DNA from 4 places in the Arthrospira sp. PCC 8006 genome. Region 4 is predicted to be linked to each of the others. Evidence: riboswitches for the same ligand, from Rfam matches in the RefSeq annotation. Region 4 holds a riboswitch; each other region holds the start of a gene.
The links. A riboswitch is a leader RNA that binds a small molecule or an ion and turns the genes downstream of it on or off. The one in region 4 is predicted to bind cobalamin.
Positions count from the first base shown of each region.

Region 1: linked by a shared signal. The riboswitch ahead of B9T16_RS00520 (energy-coupling factor ABC transporter permease) and the one ahead of cobG (precorrin-3B synthase) in region 4 are both predicted to bind cobalamin.
Region 2: linked by a shared signal. The riboswitch ahead of B9T16_RS05375 (hypothetical protein) and the one ahead of cobG (precorrin-3B synthase) in region 4 are both predicted to bind cobalamin.
Region 3: linked by a shared signal. The riboswitch ahead of cobW (cobalamin biosynthesis protein CobW) and the one ahead of cobG (precorrin-3B synthase) in region 4 are both predicted to bind cobalamin.

Region 1 is NZ_PKGG01000002.1:18,751-22,996, reverse strand. Features, by position in the region: gene B9T16_RS00530 (argininosuccinate synthase) at 1-713, opposite strand, end outside; gene B9T16_RS00525 (glycosyltransferase family 2 protein) at 835-1,761, shown strand; cobalamin riboswitch at 1,805-1,966, shown strand; gene B9T16_RS00520 (energy-coupling factor ABC transporter permease) at 1,986-2,741, shown strand; gene B9T16_RS00515 (energy-coupling factor ABC transporter substrate-binding protein) at 2,753-3,061, shown strand; gene cbiQ (cobalt ECF transporter T component CbiQ) at 3,062-3,865, shown strand; gene B9T16_RS00505 (energy-coupling factor ABC transporter ATP-binding protein) at 3,849-4,246, shown strand, end outside.
Region 2 is NZ_PKGG01000019.1:31,764-36,009, reverse strand. Features, by position in the region: gene metE (5-methyltetrahydropteroyltriglutamate--homocysteine S-methyltransferase) at 1-699, opposite strand, end outside; gene B9T16_RS05375 (hypothetical protein) at 700-2,019, opposite strand; cobalamin riboswitch at 2,359-2,504, opposite strand; gene B9T16_RS05370 (hypothetical protein) at 2,678-3,154, shown strand; gene B9T16_RS05365 (ParA family protein) at 3,175-4,005, shown strand; gene B9T16_RS05360 (hypothetical protein) at 4,060-4,246, shown strand, end outside.
Region 3 is NZ_PKGG01000010.1:47,942-52,187, reverse strand. Features, by position in the region: gene dcm (DNA (cytosine-5-)-methyltransferase) at 1-173, opposite strand, end outside; gene B9T16_RS03325 (DpnII family type II restriction endonuclease) at 160-1,206, opposite strand; gene cobW (cobalamin biosynthesis protein CobW) at 1,576-2,628, opposite strand; cobalamin riboswitch at 2,771-2,917, opposite strand; gene B9T16_RS03315 (hypothetical protein) at 3,025-3,267, opposite strand; gene B9T16_RS03310 (chlorophyll a/b-binding protein) at 3,317-3,526, opposite strand; gene B9T16_RS03305 (ferrous iron transport protein A) at 3,739-4,246, shown strand, end outside.
Region 4 is NZ_PKGG01000034.1:23,261-27,506, reverse strand. Features, by position in the region: gene B9T16_RS07890 (cobalt-precorrin-6A reductase) at 1-192, shown strand, start outside; gene B9T16_RS07885 (bifunctional cobalt-precorrin-7 (C(5))-methyltransferase/cobalt-precorrin-6B (C(15))-methyltransferase) at 205-1,431, opposite strand; adenosylcobalamin (AdoCbl) riboswitch at 1,458-1,599, shown strand; gene cobG (precorrin-3B synthase) at 1,570-3,018, shown strand; gene B9T16_RS07875 (precorrin-8X methylmutase) at 3,044-3,673, shown strand; gene cobI (precorrin-2 C(20)-methyltransferase) at 3,670-4,246, shown strand, end outside.

The DNA.
Region 1 (4,246 bases), on a different contig from region 4:
TTGAGTGCTTCCCCATTGAGGCTAACAGGAATGCCAGCTTGGAAGCCAATTTCTACATATTCGGGCTCGTCAGGAGTATCAGCGATCGCTTTAGTCATCCCATAAATATCCTCTGGGGGTTCAACCCAGGGATCTTCGAGTGGTCCAGCTTCGATCGCCATACCAAGCAAGTTGCGATCGAGACTGTAGGGGGAAGACTTTTTAACCGGGAAGGAAATGCCACATTTTTCCCCATAGGCGATCGTCTCTTCCCGACTCATACCCCATTCCCTAGCCGGAGCCAAAATCTTAATATTAGGGTTGAGAGCGCCGATAGACACATCAAAGCGGACCTGATCATTGCCTTTTCCCGTGCAACCGTGAGCGATCGCATCTGCTCCGTATTTTTCGGCAACTTCCACCAAAATCTGAGCAATCAAAGGACGTGCTAAAGCCGTAGCCAGGGGATAGCGATTCTCATACAAAGCATTGGCTTGAATAGCCGGAAAAGCAAACTCCTGGACAAATCGCTGTTGTACATCAATCACTAAAGACTCACTCGCGCCAGAGTCGAGGGCCTTTTGTTTCACTGGTCCTAGTTCATCACCTTGTCCCAAGTCAACCGCCACAGTAATTACTTCAGCTACCCCAAACTCGTTTTTGAGGTAAGGAATACAGACGGAGGTATCTACACCACCAGAGTAGGCAAGTACAGCTTTTTCAGCGCGACCCATAATCTACCAAAGCTCCTAGACAACAAACATTTCATTATCACCCCAATCGCCACGATTTAACAGTGAACGGGTAACAATTAGGTTATAGTTTCAGAGCATCGCCAACTGTCCCCCAAAATCTATGTTTTTTAGCGTTGTTATCCCCACCTATAACCGTTTACCGATTTTACAGAAGTGTCTGAGAGCATTAGAAAATCAAGCCTATAGCGCCGCCGTGACGGGTTTAGAGGTGGTGTTAGTCGATGACGGTTCCACTGATGGGACTGTGGAATGGTTGGCCACTCATCAGGGCGCATTTCCCCATCTTCGCATTTACCAGCAAGACCACCAGGGACCGGCGGCGGCGCGAAATTTGGGAGTTGAACAGGCTAGGGGAGAGATTATTGTTTTTATCGATAGTGATTTGGTGGTAACTGATAGCTTTCTGGAGGCTCACGCTAGGGCATTAATTGCCAACTCTCAAAAAAGCGATCGCATCTTTACCTATGGTCGAGTTGTCAATACCTGCAATTTTGAACATCCCACCACAGAACCCTATAAAATTACCGATTTTTCCGCCGCTTATTTTGCTACTGGAAATGTGGCGATCGCCCGCCATTGGTTAATCGAAGCCGGATTATTTGACCCTCAATTTCAGCTTTATGGTTGGGAAGACCTCYAACTAGGAGTTAGGCTCAAAAAATTAGGCTTAAAATTAATCAAATGCCCCGCCGCCGTCGGATATCATTGGCATCCACCCTTTAGCTTAGAACAAATACCCGCCCTAATTGAAAAGGAAAAACAAAGGGGCAGAATGGGGGTAGTTTTCTACCAAAAACATCCTACATGGTCAGTAAAAATGATGATTCAAATGACAATTTTGCATCGGATACTCTGGGGGATTTTATCCCTCAGAGGTCAACTTAATGAAAGGACAATGGCGCATTTTTTACAGTGGTTAATTAATCGTGGTCAGTCTCAATTAGCCTTAGAAATTTCTCGGATTTTTTTGAATTGGTATAATGTGCAAGCCGTACAACAATATTGGGCCAGCCGAGAGCATACTTAATTAAATATTTGCCAGCTTGGTTCACTATTGACCTACACATGGTATAATAACCAAAACTATAGGTTCTAGTGGGGAACAGCCACTAGGAGTAATGGGGAAAGTTCGGTGTAAATCCGGCACTGTCCCGCAACTGTAATCAGATTTAAGGCAAATTTTTCCACCCAATCTGTGAGTCAGGATGCCCGCCTATAGTTATTTCTCACTCACAAATCTGCGAGGTACAGATGAGCAAAAATCATCGAATGATACACCTAATCGCCATGATTGGGTTAACATTTTATTTGGTAATAGGTGCAGCCACTCCAGCTCAAGCAATGCACATTATGGAAGGTTTTTTACCTATTACCTGGGCGGTTTTTTGGTGGGTGTTAATCATCCCTTTCTGGGTAATTGGTTTACAAAAACTCACCAAAATCACCAAAAAAAACCCCGAATTAAAGCTATTAATTGCCCTAGCCGGAGCCTTTACTTTTGTCCTGTCAGCCCTGAAAATACCCTCAGTGACAGGGAGTTGTTCTCACCCCACCGGAACCGGATTAGGAGTTGTTTTATTCGGACCGTCAGTGATGACAGTTTTAGGCAGTTTAGTCCTACTTTTCCAAGCCGTATTACTCGCTCACGGCGGTTTAACTACCCTGGGAGCCAATGTATTTTCCATGGCAATTGTCGGCCCTTGGGTCGCCTATGGCATTTACCAACTATTCTGCCAATTTAACCAACAAAAACTAGGTATTTTCTTAGCAGCAGCCTTGGGAAGTTTAGCCACTTATTTAATTACCTCCATACAGTTAGCCGTAGCTTTTCCGGCTGCTTCTGGGGGGGTTATCGCTTCCTTTATCAAATTTGCGGGGATTTTTGCAGTCACTCAAATTCCCCTATCAATTAGTGAGGGACTATTAACGCTGGTAGTTTGGAATTGGCTAGAGTCCTACGCCTCAGAAGAACTGCAAACCTTGAAAATTGGGAAAGCTAATAGCTAAGTAAAATAATCATGACACCAACTTCTGATCAACCCGTCAAAAATCGCAATTTATGGATGATTTTAGCCGTCGTTATTTTATCCATAACGCCACTAATTTTTATCCGAGGAGATTATGAGGGAGCCGATGGACAAGCCGAAAATCTCATCGGCGAAATTCAACCCAATTATCAACCCTGGTTTGAACCTATCTTAGAAGTTCCCAGTGGCGAAATTGAGAGCCTGTTATTTGTTTCTCAAGCCGCCATTGGTGCGGGTATCGTGGGCTATGTGATTGGCTTATATAAAGGTCGTCAACAAGGCAAAAATCGCTCATCCTAAATGCACCATCAAATTGATGCGATCGCCTATACCAATCGGTTAAGGTATTTACCCTCTGAACATAAGTTAACCTTTGCCGCCACCCTGTTTTGTCTCAGTTTGGCGGCTCCCCCCCTCCTGCAAATATTGATCACCATTTGGGTGACAATTTGGGTTGTGATTTACGCTAAAATCCCCCTAGGAATTTATCTGAAATTGCAAGCCATCCCCTTTAGTTTTTGGTTAACTAGCATTCCCGCCTTACTATTGGGGGTGGTTAATTCAGCTAATCTCGAATTAATTAAAACTGATATTATCTGGGGATTTAACCTAGGGGATATCTTGATATATTTCAGTAATCAAGGAATGCAACAAGCTGGGTTTTTGCTAACTCGCTCCCTAGTGTTAACCTCCTGTATGTATTTTATTTTACTCACTACCCCCCTAGTGGAAATCATTAGAATTTTCCGTAAGATTGGCTGTCCGAGTTTAATCACAGAATTATTAATGTTAATGTATCGGTTTATTTTTATGTTAACTGAAACCGCTAGTCAATTATTAATCGCTCAACAGGTTCGCATCGGTTATGGTGACTGGAAAACTACCATTCGCAGTTTAGGAATTGTCACCAGTCAACTACTCCAACAAACCCTAGAAAATTATCGACAAATTTGTTTAGGATTAACCTCGCGGGGGTTTAACGGAGAGTTGCGGGTTTGGTCGGTTTCTCGCCACCAACCTAACCCTCGATATACCTGGGAAGGATGTTGTGGTTGTCTACTATTGTTGGTGAGTATTGGATGGTTTTATGTCCTCGGAATTTGAGTTACTAGAATTTGAGAATGTTCAGTATACTTACCCCGGTAGTCAGCAGCCAACCCTGGAAAATATCACTTGTCAATTTGGTAGATATCAGCGTTATGCTGTCATTGGACGTAATGGCTGCGGAAAAACTACCTTATTTCGATTAGCTAATGGGTTATATCGTCCCCAGTCAGGGGTGATTAGTTGGCGAGGTCAGCCGCTACAATATAAACGGCGATCGTTGAATCAATTGCGCCAAAATGTGGGTTTAGTATTCCAAAATCCTGAACAGCAGTTAGTAGCAACTACCGTGTCAGAGGATATTTCCTATGGCTTGTATAACTTGGGTTTATCTACCTCAGAAATTGCTCAAAGGGTGCGCCAAATTTTGGCTGAATTTGA
Region 2 (4,246 bases), on a different contig from region 4:
TTCGTTATTGCTGCGGCTATTTTCAATGGACAATACATCCGCATCCAACCGCTCAATATGCTCAATAATATCCCCAAATTCCGAGTAACACATATGGGTATGGATTTGGGTTTGGGGTTTGGCAATAGCCGCAGATAAACGGAAAGCATCCACCGCCCAGGATAGATACTCATCCCAACGTTCTGGCTTGAGGGGGAGTCCTTCCCGCAAGGCAGGTTCATCAATTTGCACCATCTTCGCCCCAGCCGCTTCTAAGTCAGCGACTTCATCGCGCAAGGCTAAGGCAATCTGCATGGCTTGTTCACTGCGCGGAATATCGGTGCGGGTAAATGACCAGTTAATCATGGTGACCGGACCGGTTAGCATCCCTTTGACAATTTTATCGGTCAGGGATTTGGCTACCTTAAACTCTCGAACTGTCATGGGTCCGGTGCGGGCGACATCTCCATAAATAATCGGGGGACGCACGCAACGGCTGCCGTAACTTTGCACCCAACCATGTTCGCTAAAGGCAAAGCCAGATAACTGCACACCGAAAAATTCCACCATATCGGTGCGCTCAAATTCGCCATGTACCAATACATCGAGTCCGGCTTCTTCTTGGAATTGGATGCACTTGGCAATTTCGGCATCGATCGCCGCTTCATATTCGGCTTGGGTAATGTCACCCCGTTTCAGTTTCACCCGCAGTTGCCGCACTTAGGAGGTTTGGGGGAAAGACCCGATGGTGGTGGTGGGGAATGGGGGCAAAACGGGCTGGCGTTCTTGACGTTGTTCATAAGGCAAAGTCCGCTCTAAATCCTGGGAGGTCAGATTTTGCAGGCGTTCTTTTACCCCCTGATTAACTGGGCTAAATTCCTGGAAGGTTTGCCATTGGCTGCGGATGACTTCCAGATACTTGTCAGGTTCTTGGGTTCCATAGGAGCGATCGGCCCAATCAGCCAGCAGTGTGATTTCTAATAACTTCTGTTCAGCAAAGCTCAAAACGGACCGCAAGGGTTCGGGGAGTTTGGTTTCTCGCTGGGCATCGTATGGCACAAATTGCAGGGAAGCAGACGGCTGAATCCGCAGGTTAGGGGTGACACGGGAAATGGCTTCCAGGGTTGACAAAACGGAGTCGGGGCGAATTTTCCATACATTGCGGGCATCGACAATTCCCGCCCCCAACTCTTTATCGTCGGGGAAACCATACTGTTGCAGTAACTCTAGGTTACGCCCACGGGTGAAGTCTAAACTAATGCCAGCGACGGGTAATTCCATCACCCAGGGGTAATTGTCTCCCAAGTCATCAAAGTAGGTGACCAGGTGAATGGGTAAGCCTACTTGGCTGAGAGATTGATAAGTTGATTGATAGAGTTGTTTAAAGTTGGCAGCATCTCCCAATACTAAAGCGGGTTCATGGATTTGGACTTCAGCGACACCCATTTTTTGGAGTTCTTGGAGAAGCAGGAGATAGCGATCGCCTAGTTGTTTTCCCGCTTGGTCTTGATTCATCTCCAAACGACTCAGCCGCAGCAAAGTCACCGGACCCAAAACAATGGGAACAGCGCGATTGTCCAATAAGGTTTGAGCGCGATGCACAGTTTCTAGAAAATCGCTAAAGTCGGCTGGCTGCAATGTTTCGGGAATTTCTGGGACGAGGTAGTGATAGTTGGTATCGAACCATTTAGTCATTTCTAGGGCTCGAATGCCATCAAAACCCCGCGCCATGGCAAAATAACGGTCAAGTCCGCTAAAGGATGCAAACCGTTCGGGAATGATGCCTAAGCGGATACTCCAGTCTAAAACGTGATCGTAGAGGCTCATGTCGCCAATACCAATGCGATCGATACCGGCATGAAGTTGAGTTTCCCAGTTTTTGAACTCAACTTCATTCCGAGTCTGGATGAGGGTTTCTGCGTCCGATTTACCCCGCCAAAAGGCTTCTAATGCCTTTTTTAACTCGCGACTTTTACCAATACGAGGATAGCCGAGAGTCGCGGTTTCCAGACGGGTTTGTGTATAAATTTCCGAGGTCATAAATTGCCCTTGTCCTTATGGTGAAAATAGTCACAGAAATCTAGTCCATCCCCGCGACAAACCAGCGGAGTGAACAATTGAGCGCAGCAGAATATCTGCCAAATTGAGTTGAGCAATACTCAGACCAGACTGATTAGAGTCACGCTTTGGACGAGTGACCCTCTGCCAGTCAATGTCTACATAAGGCTAGTTTTCTCAAAATGGCAATTTCAAATCAGGGCGCTACCCATGCAACGCCAGGGGAGTCGTCCTAAAAAATGAAGGCAATATTAATTGTGAAAAAGCTAAACGAACCATCATCCGTACCTCGCAGACGAAAAATAACAGTTTTTGGTGCATCTCCAGAGGAGACAGTTCGGCGGGCATTCTGACTTCGAGAGTTGTGTCTCTCCTCACAGCTGCGGGACAGCGCCGGATTTACGCCGGACTTTCCCCCTTACGTCTGATGGCTGGTCCCCATCAGAACCGACAATATTTAAGCATGATAACACACGAAGCGGAGATTTGACGAAATCATGGAAAAGTTACTGTAAACTGGGGGAACAACGATAGATGTCAGCAACCCGGTTTCTAGGGCTTAGGGTTTCACCAAGCGGCCAAGCCGCCCAAAGTCCATGGGAGAGCCACGGCACGAGAGCTAAAATTCTCAAATACAGTCGTGATCGCTATAGCCAAAGAACCAAAGGCGATCGCCTACTTATCCCCTCTGAAAACAAAGATAGTCAAAATGCAGGGTTCTCAAAAAATTCAGGTCGGGGTGAGCGACTTACGGCAAGCCTTTCATACTCATTTTCAATCGGCTGAACAAATTAAACAGATTTCGGCTTATTTACTCCTATTCTATGCGGTTGAATGTGGGCTAAAGAGCATTTTGCTCAAACGAAACCAGTTGCGAACCACAGCACTGATTCCCGATCCAACCCTCTTATATGAATCTGGTCATAACCTAGATAGATGGGTCAAGGAACTGAAAATTTCCGCCAGCATAATTAGCCAAACTCCCAATTTTCATCTAGCCCAAGGTGGTTCAACTTTAAACATAGAAAAAGCTCATCAAGCTTGGCGATATGGTATTAATATTAAGCCTGAAGATGAAAAAGTTTTAGTTGAGTGGTTAAACAGTATTAGCCAATGAATTAAGGAGAACATAAACCGATGATTCCCTCAGATATTCGTCTTTATACTTGGGTTGATGTAGAAGAAGTTTTGCTGCGGAAAAAAAAGCAAAATAAATGGCCAAACGGGTTGGTTTGGGCGCGAACCTACTGGGACGGGTTAACCATGGGAATTCGTCCGGGAACTCAAGCAGAAGCCCAAAATTGGCTGAGTGAAATCTACGACCCTCGCTTCCGAAATAATTATATTATCTTAGAGAGTGTTGATGAAAATCAACGGATTTTGCCGATTTGGTGGGAAGAAACCGAGGAAGACCCCCCAACTCCTAGACTGACTCCGAGTTTATCCAGACCTGGAGTGCTTTTTCCTCCTAGTGAGAATGTCGAACCTCCGGCTATTATGCCATCAGATTTTCCCCCAGTGGTGGCGTTTCATTCTTTTAAAGGTGGAGTGGGAAGGACTACTCATGCGATCGCCTTAGCCAAGGCTTTAACTGCTAAAAAACAAACGGTTCTGTTAGTTGATGGGGACTTAGAACCTCCGGGAATTAGTTGGTTATTTGAGCGAAGATTGCCCTATCCTCCCGTTTCTTTTGCGGACTTGTTAGCATTGGTTCATGGTGATGAATCTCCCCATTATGAAACCGCCATTCAATTAGTGAGCGATCGCCTACAAAATGCCTTAATTGATGGGATATTTATTCTGCCATCATTTCGCTCTACTTCAGGATTTACCTCTTTAGAAATTCGACCAGAACATCTGATCCAAGGTTCTCAAAATGCTTTTATCTTGACCGATATCTTAGCCCGTCTCGGGAAATATCTGGGAGTCGATGTGGTCTTGGTAGACTTGCGGGCTGGACTCTCATAATTAGCGACAGGTTTAATTTTAGATCCGCGAGTTTATCGGATATTTGTTACTACCTTGAGCGGACAATCGAGCGCCGGAACGGCGAGAGTTTTAGAACTGATTGGAGAGCGATCGCCTTCCACCAGAGAAGAAGACCCATTCCCCGCCTTAATTTTCAGCCAAGTTCCTGAAGATAAAAAATTCACCGATTGGGTGATTGAACCTGAACAACAATTGCTGGAAGCCGCCAAAACATTTATCG
Region 3 (4,246 bases), on a different contig from region 4:
TCCCCTTGGGGAGTTTCGGAAAAGTTGGCTTGATAAACCTGTCTAGCATCCCTATCAATTTCACTACTGAGGAGACAATCAGGGATGCAACCGAAGGAGTCAACCGCCTGTTCAAAGCCGAGTCGCAATCCCCCAATTCCGGCGAATAAATCTATAAATTTAACAGTTTTCATTTTCTATAAAGTCGAGAATAAAGTGGTTTAAGTAATTCAGTTCTGACTCAGAAAATACCAAAAGCAAGTGGCTATACTCATCAATAGTATTCAGAGCAGATTGGCGTTGGAAGTTACCGACTCCATCAATGATATAAATAATCTTGTTACCCAAGCCATCAATCTGCTCAAATATTGATTTTGCTTGACCCGCTTTCCGCTCAATTGTGCTATTTGTGGTTTCCTGAAAGCTAATTTCAATTGCTATATATTTTTCACCTTTATTCAGGACGATATCAAAGTTGGTTTCTCTTTTTCCGATTTGCTTATGGCTGACTCCAGGAATGGTAGAATTGAGGTTGATATCAATATCCTTGTGATTTAACTTTTTGGATAAATATTTATATATATGACGTTGCAAAAGCTGACCTAAATCATTACTTTTAGCTCCTGCAGTAATACGGCTTAGATAAATATAACGCTGGCTTATAAACTCGGAAAGTTCATCGTACTTACCCATTAATTCTCCAATTTGACATCCCCAAGTCTTAAAAATGCCAGAAATTTTAGTATTTGTTGAATCTCCAGCAAACAGTATGACAACAATAATATCTTTATATACTTCAGACAAAGCGTGTTTTTTTAACAGCGATTTCTGGCTGGAAATGTTGAGTTTTTGGTTTGATAATATTCCTGATATGGGTAACGCCTGAAAACGATAACAAAATTGAGTATTGTTCCAAACATACTCTAATTGTCCATCGGGGAACAATAAATGAAACTCTTGATTTAAACGTTGTAGTTTTTCCCCTCCAAAATCTGCTAAAATTAGAAGGTGTTTGAGAAATAAATTAGCGGAGAGCTTTGATATTTCTAAAGCGGTAAAGATATCTAGGGGATTTTCTAATTCCAAGGCAAGAATTGAGAGAAACTGCTGTTGGGTTTCAATCAACACCGGGATAATACTCTGTTTGAGTTGTTGTTGAACCAAAAACTCTGGCCAGAATAAAGATGCTGACTGATGCAATTCCTCAATTGTTCGTTTTTGAACCATAGATGATTAAACAGTTTTCCTATCAGGATTTGTGAAGCCTTGACTAAATTTGGGCATCCCAAGGTAAATCTACCAGGTCTTAGAGGCTAAACTAAATTGGGGAATACCCAGGGGACGCAATATGCTATTAAGATAAGGTGGGATGGAGACGAGACGGAAAGTGGGGTAAAGTATGATTATATTGGGGCTGTTTTGGCGGCGCTGCAAACTGTAAACCTTAACATATAGCGCTGGCAGACTCGTTGTCAACCCTTTTTTGACCCGGTTTCTTTTTTTAAGGTATCGTGGGGAATTAGAAACCCGGCTTCTGGAAAAAAAACCGGGTTGGTTGGGGAGATGTTAGAAAGTATCGCTAAAATCTCTCAAATTCTACCCGTTTAACGCCATGGTTTCTGATTCCAAAGAAGCGGCTATTTGTTGTTGATTAAGACTACGACCAATAAACACCAGTTGAGTTTGGCGAGGTTCGTCGGTTTTCCAGGGGCGATCGAAGAAGGTCTCAAATCGGTTTCCGACTCCTTGAACTACCATCCGCATTGGTTTATTGGCGACGGCTACAAAACCTTTAATCCGGTAAATTTCAAACTGCTGGGCGATCGCCTTTAATTGATTGACTAAACTAGCCGAGTCCCCAACCGGATCTAAGACTAAATGCACAGCATTGATATCATCATCGTGTTCGTGTTCCTCTTCCTGGTCATGGTGACTAGGGCGACTGTCGAGATGGTCTTCTACGGCTGCATTAAAGCCTAATAATATGTCAGCGGAAATTTTACCTTGCTGACAGGAAACCATCTGCACTCCTGGGGTTAACTCCTGTTTTAGCCATTGGTGAACCCGCTGCTGAGAGTCTTCATCAATGCGATCGCCTTTCGTCAAAAGTACCAAATCAGCACAGGCTAACTGATCCTCAAATAACTCCTCAATTGGTGTTTCATGTTCCAAGGTTTCATCCGCTTGGCGCTGCTGTTCTAAAGCCTCTAAATCTCCCACCAGTTGACCATTAGCTAAGGCTTCACTATCAACTACCGTAATCACACCATCCACAGTGGCTTTAGTGCGAATTTCCGGCCATCGGAACGCTTGCACCAGTGGCTTGGGTAAAGCTAAACCAGAGGTTTCTATTAATATCGAATCAATCGTATCCTGGCGTTTAAGTAGTTCTTGCATAGTGGGCAAAAACTCTTCCTGGACGGTGCAACACAGACAACCATTGGCTAATTCGATGATATTAGTTTCCGTTTCTTCTTCGTCACACACTTGGCAAGATTTGAGGATTTCGCCATCAATACCTACTTCGCCAAATTCATTGACTAATACCGCGATACGACGACCTTGGTTATTTTGTAGTAAATGGCGGATTAGGGTGGTTTTTCCAGCCCCTAAAAATCCGGTGATGATGGTTACAGGAATTTTATGCACGGTTTTTTGACTCCTCCGAAATTATAGCGATTGGCTATCTATATAATGTTGAGATTTTCTTAGGGTTTAGATGGGCGATCGCTATGATATTTAGATTGTGAAAATACTAAATAAACCATCATCTATACCTCGCAGATGAATCAACAATAGGTTACTTATCGGCGGGCATTCTGACTGAGAGACCAACAGAGTCCCATCACAGTTGCGGGACAGCGCCGGACTTACACCGGACTTTCCCCGTTTCCTCTAAGGGCTGATTTCCCTTAGAACCGATATCGAGAATATCTTATCACAGGTTGGGCTAATTCGGGGAAAAACTAAAAAAAGTCCCTGCTTATTTCTAAACAGGGACGGTTTGTTATTAGTGACTAGGGAGAGATAGGTAAATTTGATGACTTAGGCTAAGTTAGTGAAAATCAAAGCCCCAATAGCGCCGCTAACGGCGATCGCCATCAGTAAATTTGTAAAAAATCTTCCGTATTCTGCATTATAGCCAAGGGCTTTATCTTCCTGACCACCTGTGAAGAATAAAGACCAGGCTTGGTTAGCGGTAATCACTTCTGAGGGACTGTTAAAGTCCGGTCGAAAGATTACGGGTCCCATCATGTATTGGTTAGGAAAGTTAAAATCTGTTTTCATACAATTCTCCGAAATGCTACTGAAATTATAGGCTGAGAAAATCTGGGTTTTACAGGCTAGTTAACCAGCCGATTAAACCATGTCCGGTTAATACTTCTAAGGCTAGGGCGGATACAAACCCGATCATAGCTAGTCGTCCGTTGAGTTTCTCTGCGTGTTTGTTGAAACCGAATTGTTGCGCTTCCTCTACATATACTTGGGGTTCGATCGCATAAACGTTTGCGCGTCCACCTTCTTCCATAATTTGTCCACGAACCATAATATTTTTGCCTCTTTGACTTCTTGTAAACAAATGTAACACACTACAAACAAATATTGCAAGTAGTTGACAAAATAAATTTGTGTGGTATAATTATTATTTTTTTGGGGCGGGGGGGTTGTTAAAAATTTATTAACAATGGGATTTTTAACCTAGTTATATGGTATTAATTAAAATTAATTCTCAATTAGCTCAACAAGAGCCAATAGATTATGGACAATGATAACTACTGTGCCGATGTATCCGTGAACTGCTTTGATGGTGGATCAAGCTGGTCAGGATTTACTTACCTCAAAGACAACACTGGTCACGATCGCACCATAAGTGAATCACCAGAATCATTGGTTGTAGTGGGCAAACCATCAACTCCGGGAGCCTTTGCTTTGTCGGAGGCGAAGGTAGGCGATCGCTTATATATAGTTGCTCTCAACTGTGCCGGAGGCAATACCCGTCTAATGGGAATGGGGTTAATGCCCGGTGTAGAATTAAATGTCATTAGTTCCACAACCAGTGGATCAGTGATTATCGCCCTAGGCGACCATCGCTTAGGACTGGGGGCAGATATGGCTGAGAATATTCAGGTCGCCACAGAAAACCTCACCCAGTCCAAAAGGAAACTCTCATCAATGAATAAAACTAATGTTGTGCAGTTGCGCCATGCGGCGATCGGTTCTCGGTTGCGGGTGGTTGGTTATGACTCTGGTGCGGGTAGCTACAAAC
Region 4 (4,246 bases):
CTCTCAATTTTGCGGGAATATCAACTGGGTGCAATTGTTAGTAAAAATAGTGGCGGTGATGCTACCTACGCCAAAATTGTGGCGGCGCGAGAGTTAAAATTACCTGTGGTTATGGTGCAACGTCCTCCCATTCCTATGGGGGAAACGGTGGCTGATATTGAGTCGGCGATCGCTTGGTTACAGAAACAATAAAGGGGATTTTAGTTATGGTTTAATCACTGACCATTGAGTGACAGTAGCTAAGGGTTTCCAGCCTAAAAAACTGCCAATGGCTGCGGTTCTTTCAATGCCAATTCTGGTAAGTTCCCCCCCTAATTGATGATGCCATTTTAACAGAATTAACTCACTCTCTACTGTGACGGTATTAGCCACTAGACGACCTCCCGATCGCAATTTTTCCCAACAGGTTTCTAACAGACATGGGGTAGTAATACCACCACCAATAAAAATGGCATCCGGGGAAGGTAAATTAATTAATGATTCCGGTGCTTTTCCTGCTATAATTTTTAGGTGAGGCGTTCCTAAAGCTGTGGCATTATCAGCAATATATTGTAAGCGCCTGGGATGCTTTTCTATGGCTATACTTTGACAACGGCGATCGCTTCTCATCCACTCGATACCAATGGACCCACAACCTGCACCGACATCCCATAAAAGTTGTCCCGGTAGGGGGGATAATCGGCTGAGGGTAATCGCTCGCACTTCCTGTTTAGTTAACTGTCCGTCGTGGTCATAGGCGCTGTCAGGAAGTCCCGATAAACGAGGGGAAAATTTAACCGGATTAGAACTAATACACTCCACGGCGATCGCATTTAAATCAGCCACTTCGTCAACATCCCAAGAGGAAGCGAAACCGGAAATTTGTCGCTCTTTTTTGCCTCCCAAATGTTCCAAAACGACGATTAAACTATCACCAAATCCTTGATGTGTTAGGAGTTCAGCCACGGCGGCGGGAGTGCGACTATTTGCACTTAAAATTAATAGACGCGCACCCCCATAAATTACGCCATTTAATAAAGCTACAGGACGACCACATAAACTCAGGGTTTCCACATGGGTTAAAGACCAACCCAAACGACTACACATTAGGCTAAATGTGGAAGTAGAAGGAATGATAGTAATTTCCTCAATGGGAAGGTGACGGGTAAGGGTAACGCCAATACCATACCACATCGGATCGCCACTGGCTAAAACACAGACGGGTTGACCACGGCGGCGGATAATTTCTGCGATCGACTCATCAATAGGAGAAGTCCAGAGGAGTTTTTCTCGGTTATCCTCCGGGGGTAACATTGCTAAATGACGTTGACCACCGACAACTACTGAAGCCATAGATAAAAGCGATCGCGCCGTGGCGCTTAACCCTTCTAACCCATCTTCCCCAATTCCTACAATTGATAACCATTTATGGGAAAAATCCCTGCTCACCATAATTTATAGTTAAAATACCAGTATTCATGATATAGTATTTGGGCTTGTAGTTGGGAAAGTTCGGTGAGATTCCGACACTGTGCCGCAACTGTAATACAATTTTCTGAGTCAGAATGCCAACTACAAGTTATTGATGAGTTGTCAAAATCAGCTAATTTTGCGGCTCATTCTCTGCGTCGCATGGAGAAAAAAATCACCATGAATTGGTTAGTTAAAGCAAATGTTTGTCCGGGTCTATTTTATGGAACCCACGCCCAGGATGGTTTTTTAATCCGCATTCGGACTCCGGGAGGATTGATTAATAGTAAACAGGGTAAATTTTTGGGTCATTTATTAACGGAGTGGGGAGGCAAGCTACAAGTAACTAATCGCGCTAATTTACAAATTCGGGGAGTGCAAAAAGCGCCAAGTCTAGCAGTTTTTGATACGCTGCAACAATTAGATTTAGCCGCTAAAAATCCCACCATAGACCACCTACGCAATGTTATGGGTAGTCCGACGGCGGGAATTGATAGTCAGGAGTTAGTTGATACTCGTCCCCTGATTAAAGCCTTGGATGATCTGATTCAAAATCACCCGTTAATTGGCGAACTTAGTCCTAAGTTTAGCATCGGAGTTGATGGAGGGGGAACAGTGGGAATTGGTATGCGTTCTCCGGTGGCTTGGGAACATCGATATAATGAGATTCAACTTAATGCTATCTCGGTAAATGGTGGGGATAATGGCATTGATTTTCAGTTGGCGATCGCCGGAGATAAAAAGCTATATAATACTCAACTTGTCATCAAGCCAGAACAATGTTTATCCGTAGTCGCTACCCTTATTAATGTCTATGGGGAGTATGTCCGAAAAAATCCCTTAGATACCGGGAAAAAGCCTCGGATGAAACAGCTAATTGACAATCTAGGATTAGATACATATATCCAGCAAGTCAACAGCCAACTAACCCAGCCCTTGCCGATATTATCCGCTGAACCTACCCCTAGCAAACCCTATCATCATTTGGGAATTTATCCCCAAAAAAACGCCGAATTGTGTTATATTGGGATATCATTACACCTAGGACAAATTAATGCACAACAATGGTTAGGATTAGTCGAACTTTCCGAAACCTTTGGTAATGCCGAGTTAAGATTAACCCCTTGGCAAACAATTATAATGCCAAATATTCCCCATCATAAAATTAGCCAATTATTGCCGAAACTATCCTTATTAGGCTTCGCGGAAATTGAGTCAAATCAAGTGGCGATCGCTGCTTGTGGTGGTAAGCCTGGCTGTGCCGCATCACTTACCGACACTCAAACTCACGCCGCCCAATTAGCAGAATATCTCCACCAGCGATTAAATTTAGATACTCCTATTAATATTCATGTAACCGGCTGCCCTAAATTTTGCGCTCAACCTAGTCCCGCAGAAATTACCCTTTTAGGGCATACAATTAATCAGAATGGCGAAACTATGGAAGGCTACCAAGTTTATATCGGGGATGGTCAACAATCCTTAAAACACAAAATTTTTGAGGGAGTGTTTACCGAAATACCCAAATTTTTGGCTGAGTTTTTGCGCCAAAATCCTGGATTAAATTAATAACTAATTACCTAGAAATTTGCTGATGATAGACTACCTTCGTGACGGCAACCAAATATATCAGAAATCCTTTGGAATAATTCGGGATGAAACGGACTTTAAAGGCTTATCAGATGATTTATCCCATGTCGCAGTTAGGCTAATTCATGCCTGCGGAATGACGGATATTGTCGGAGATTTAAACGCCTCAGAAGATGCGGTTAAAGCCGGACGGGAGGCACTACAGGAGGGAAAACCTATCTTTTGTGATGCTATGATGGTGGCTAGGGGAATTACCAAAAAACGCTTACCTAAAAATAACCCGATTATTTGCACCCTAAATCATCCAGATGTTCCTGATATCGCCCGCCAGATTAATAATACTCGGTCGGCGGCGGCATTGGAGTTATGGGGGGATAATTTACAAGGGGCGGTGGTAGCAATTGGTAATGCACCGACTGCCCTCTTTCACCTGCTAGAAATGTTGGATGATGGTTTAGTGAAACCTGCACTGATTTTAGGGTTTCCGGTCGGCTTTGTCGGGGCGGCAGAGTCGAAACTTGAATTGGCATCTAATAGCCGTGGAATTCCATTTATTACACTGCATGGGCGGCGCGGTGGTAGTGCGATCGCAGCGGCGGCAGTAAATGCTTTAGCAAAGGAAAATGAATTATGACTAAATTAGGGCGACTTTATGGGTTGGGAATTGGTCCGGGAGATCCGGAATTACTAACTTTAAAAGCACATCGGATTTTAACAACTGTCCCGGTGATTGCTTATCCCAGTTTGGAAAATGGCAAGGTTTTAGCAAGGGCGATCGTTGCCGATTTTATCTCTCCTGATCAGATTGAAATTCCTATCCCCCTACCTTTTAGTGTGCAGCGATCGTCACAGCCTTATTATGATATTGGGGCGGAAAAAATTGCCGAACATCTTAGCGAGGGCAGAGATGTGGCGGTTTTGTGCCTGGGAGATCCGATGCTTTATGGTACGTTTATGTACATTTTTAATCGCTTATCTGGGCGGTTTGCAATTGAGGTTATACCGGGGATTTCTTCAGTGATGGCAAGTGCTGCTATGTTGGGAGTACCGATAACTTATCGCAATGATGTCTTTACGATTCTTCCGGCTACATTAGAGGCGGATATATTACGCGATCGCCTCTCCGTAGCTGATGCAGCCGCCATTATGAAATTAGGTCGGCATTTTGCTAAAGTTTATCAAATATTGCAAGATTTAGGACTACTAC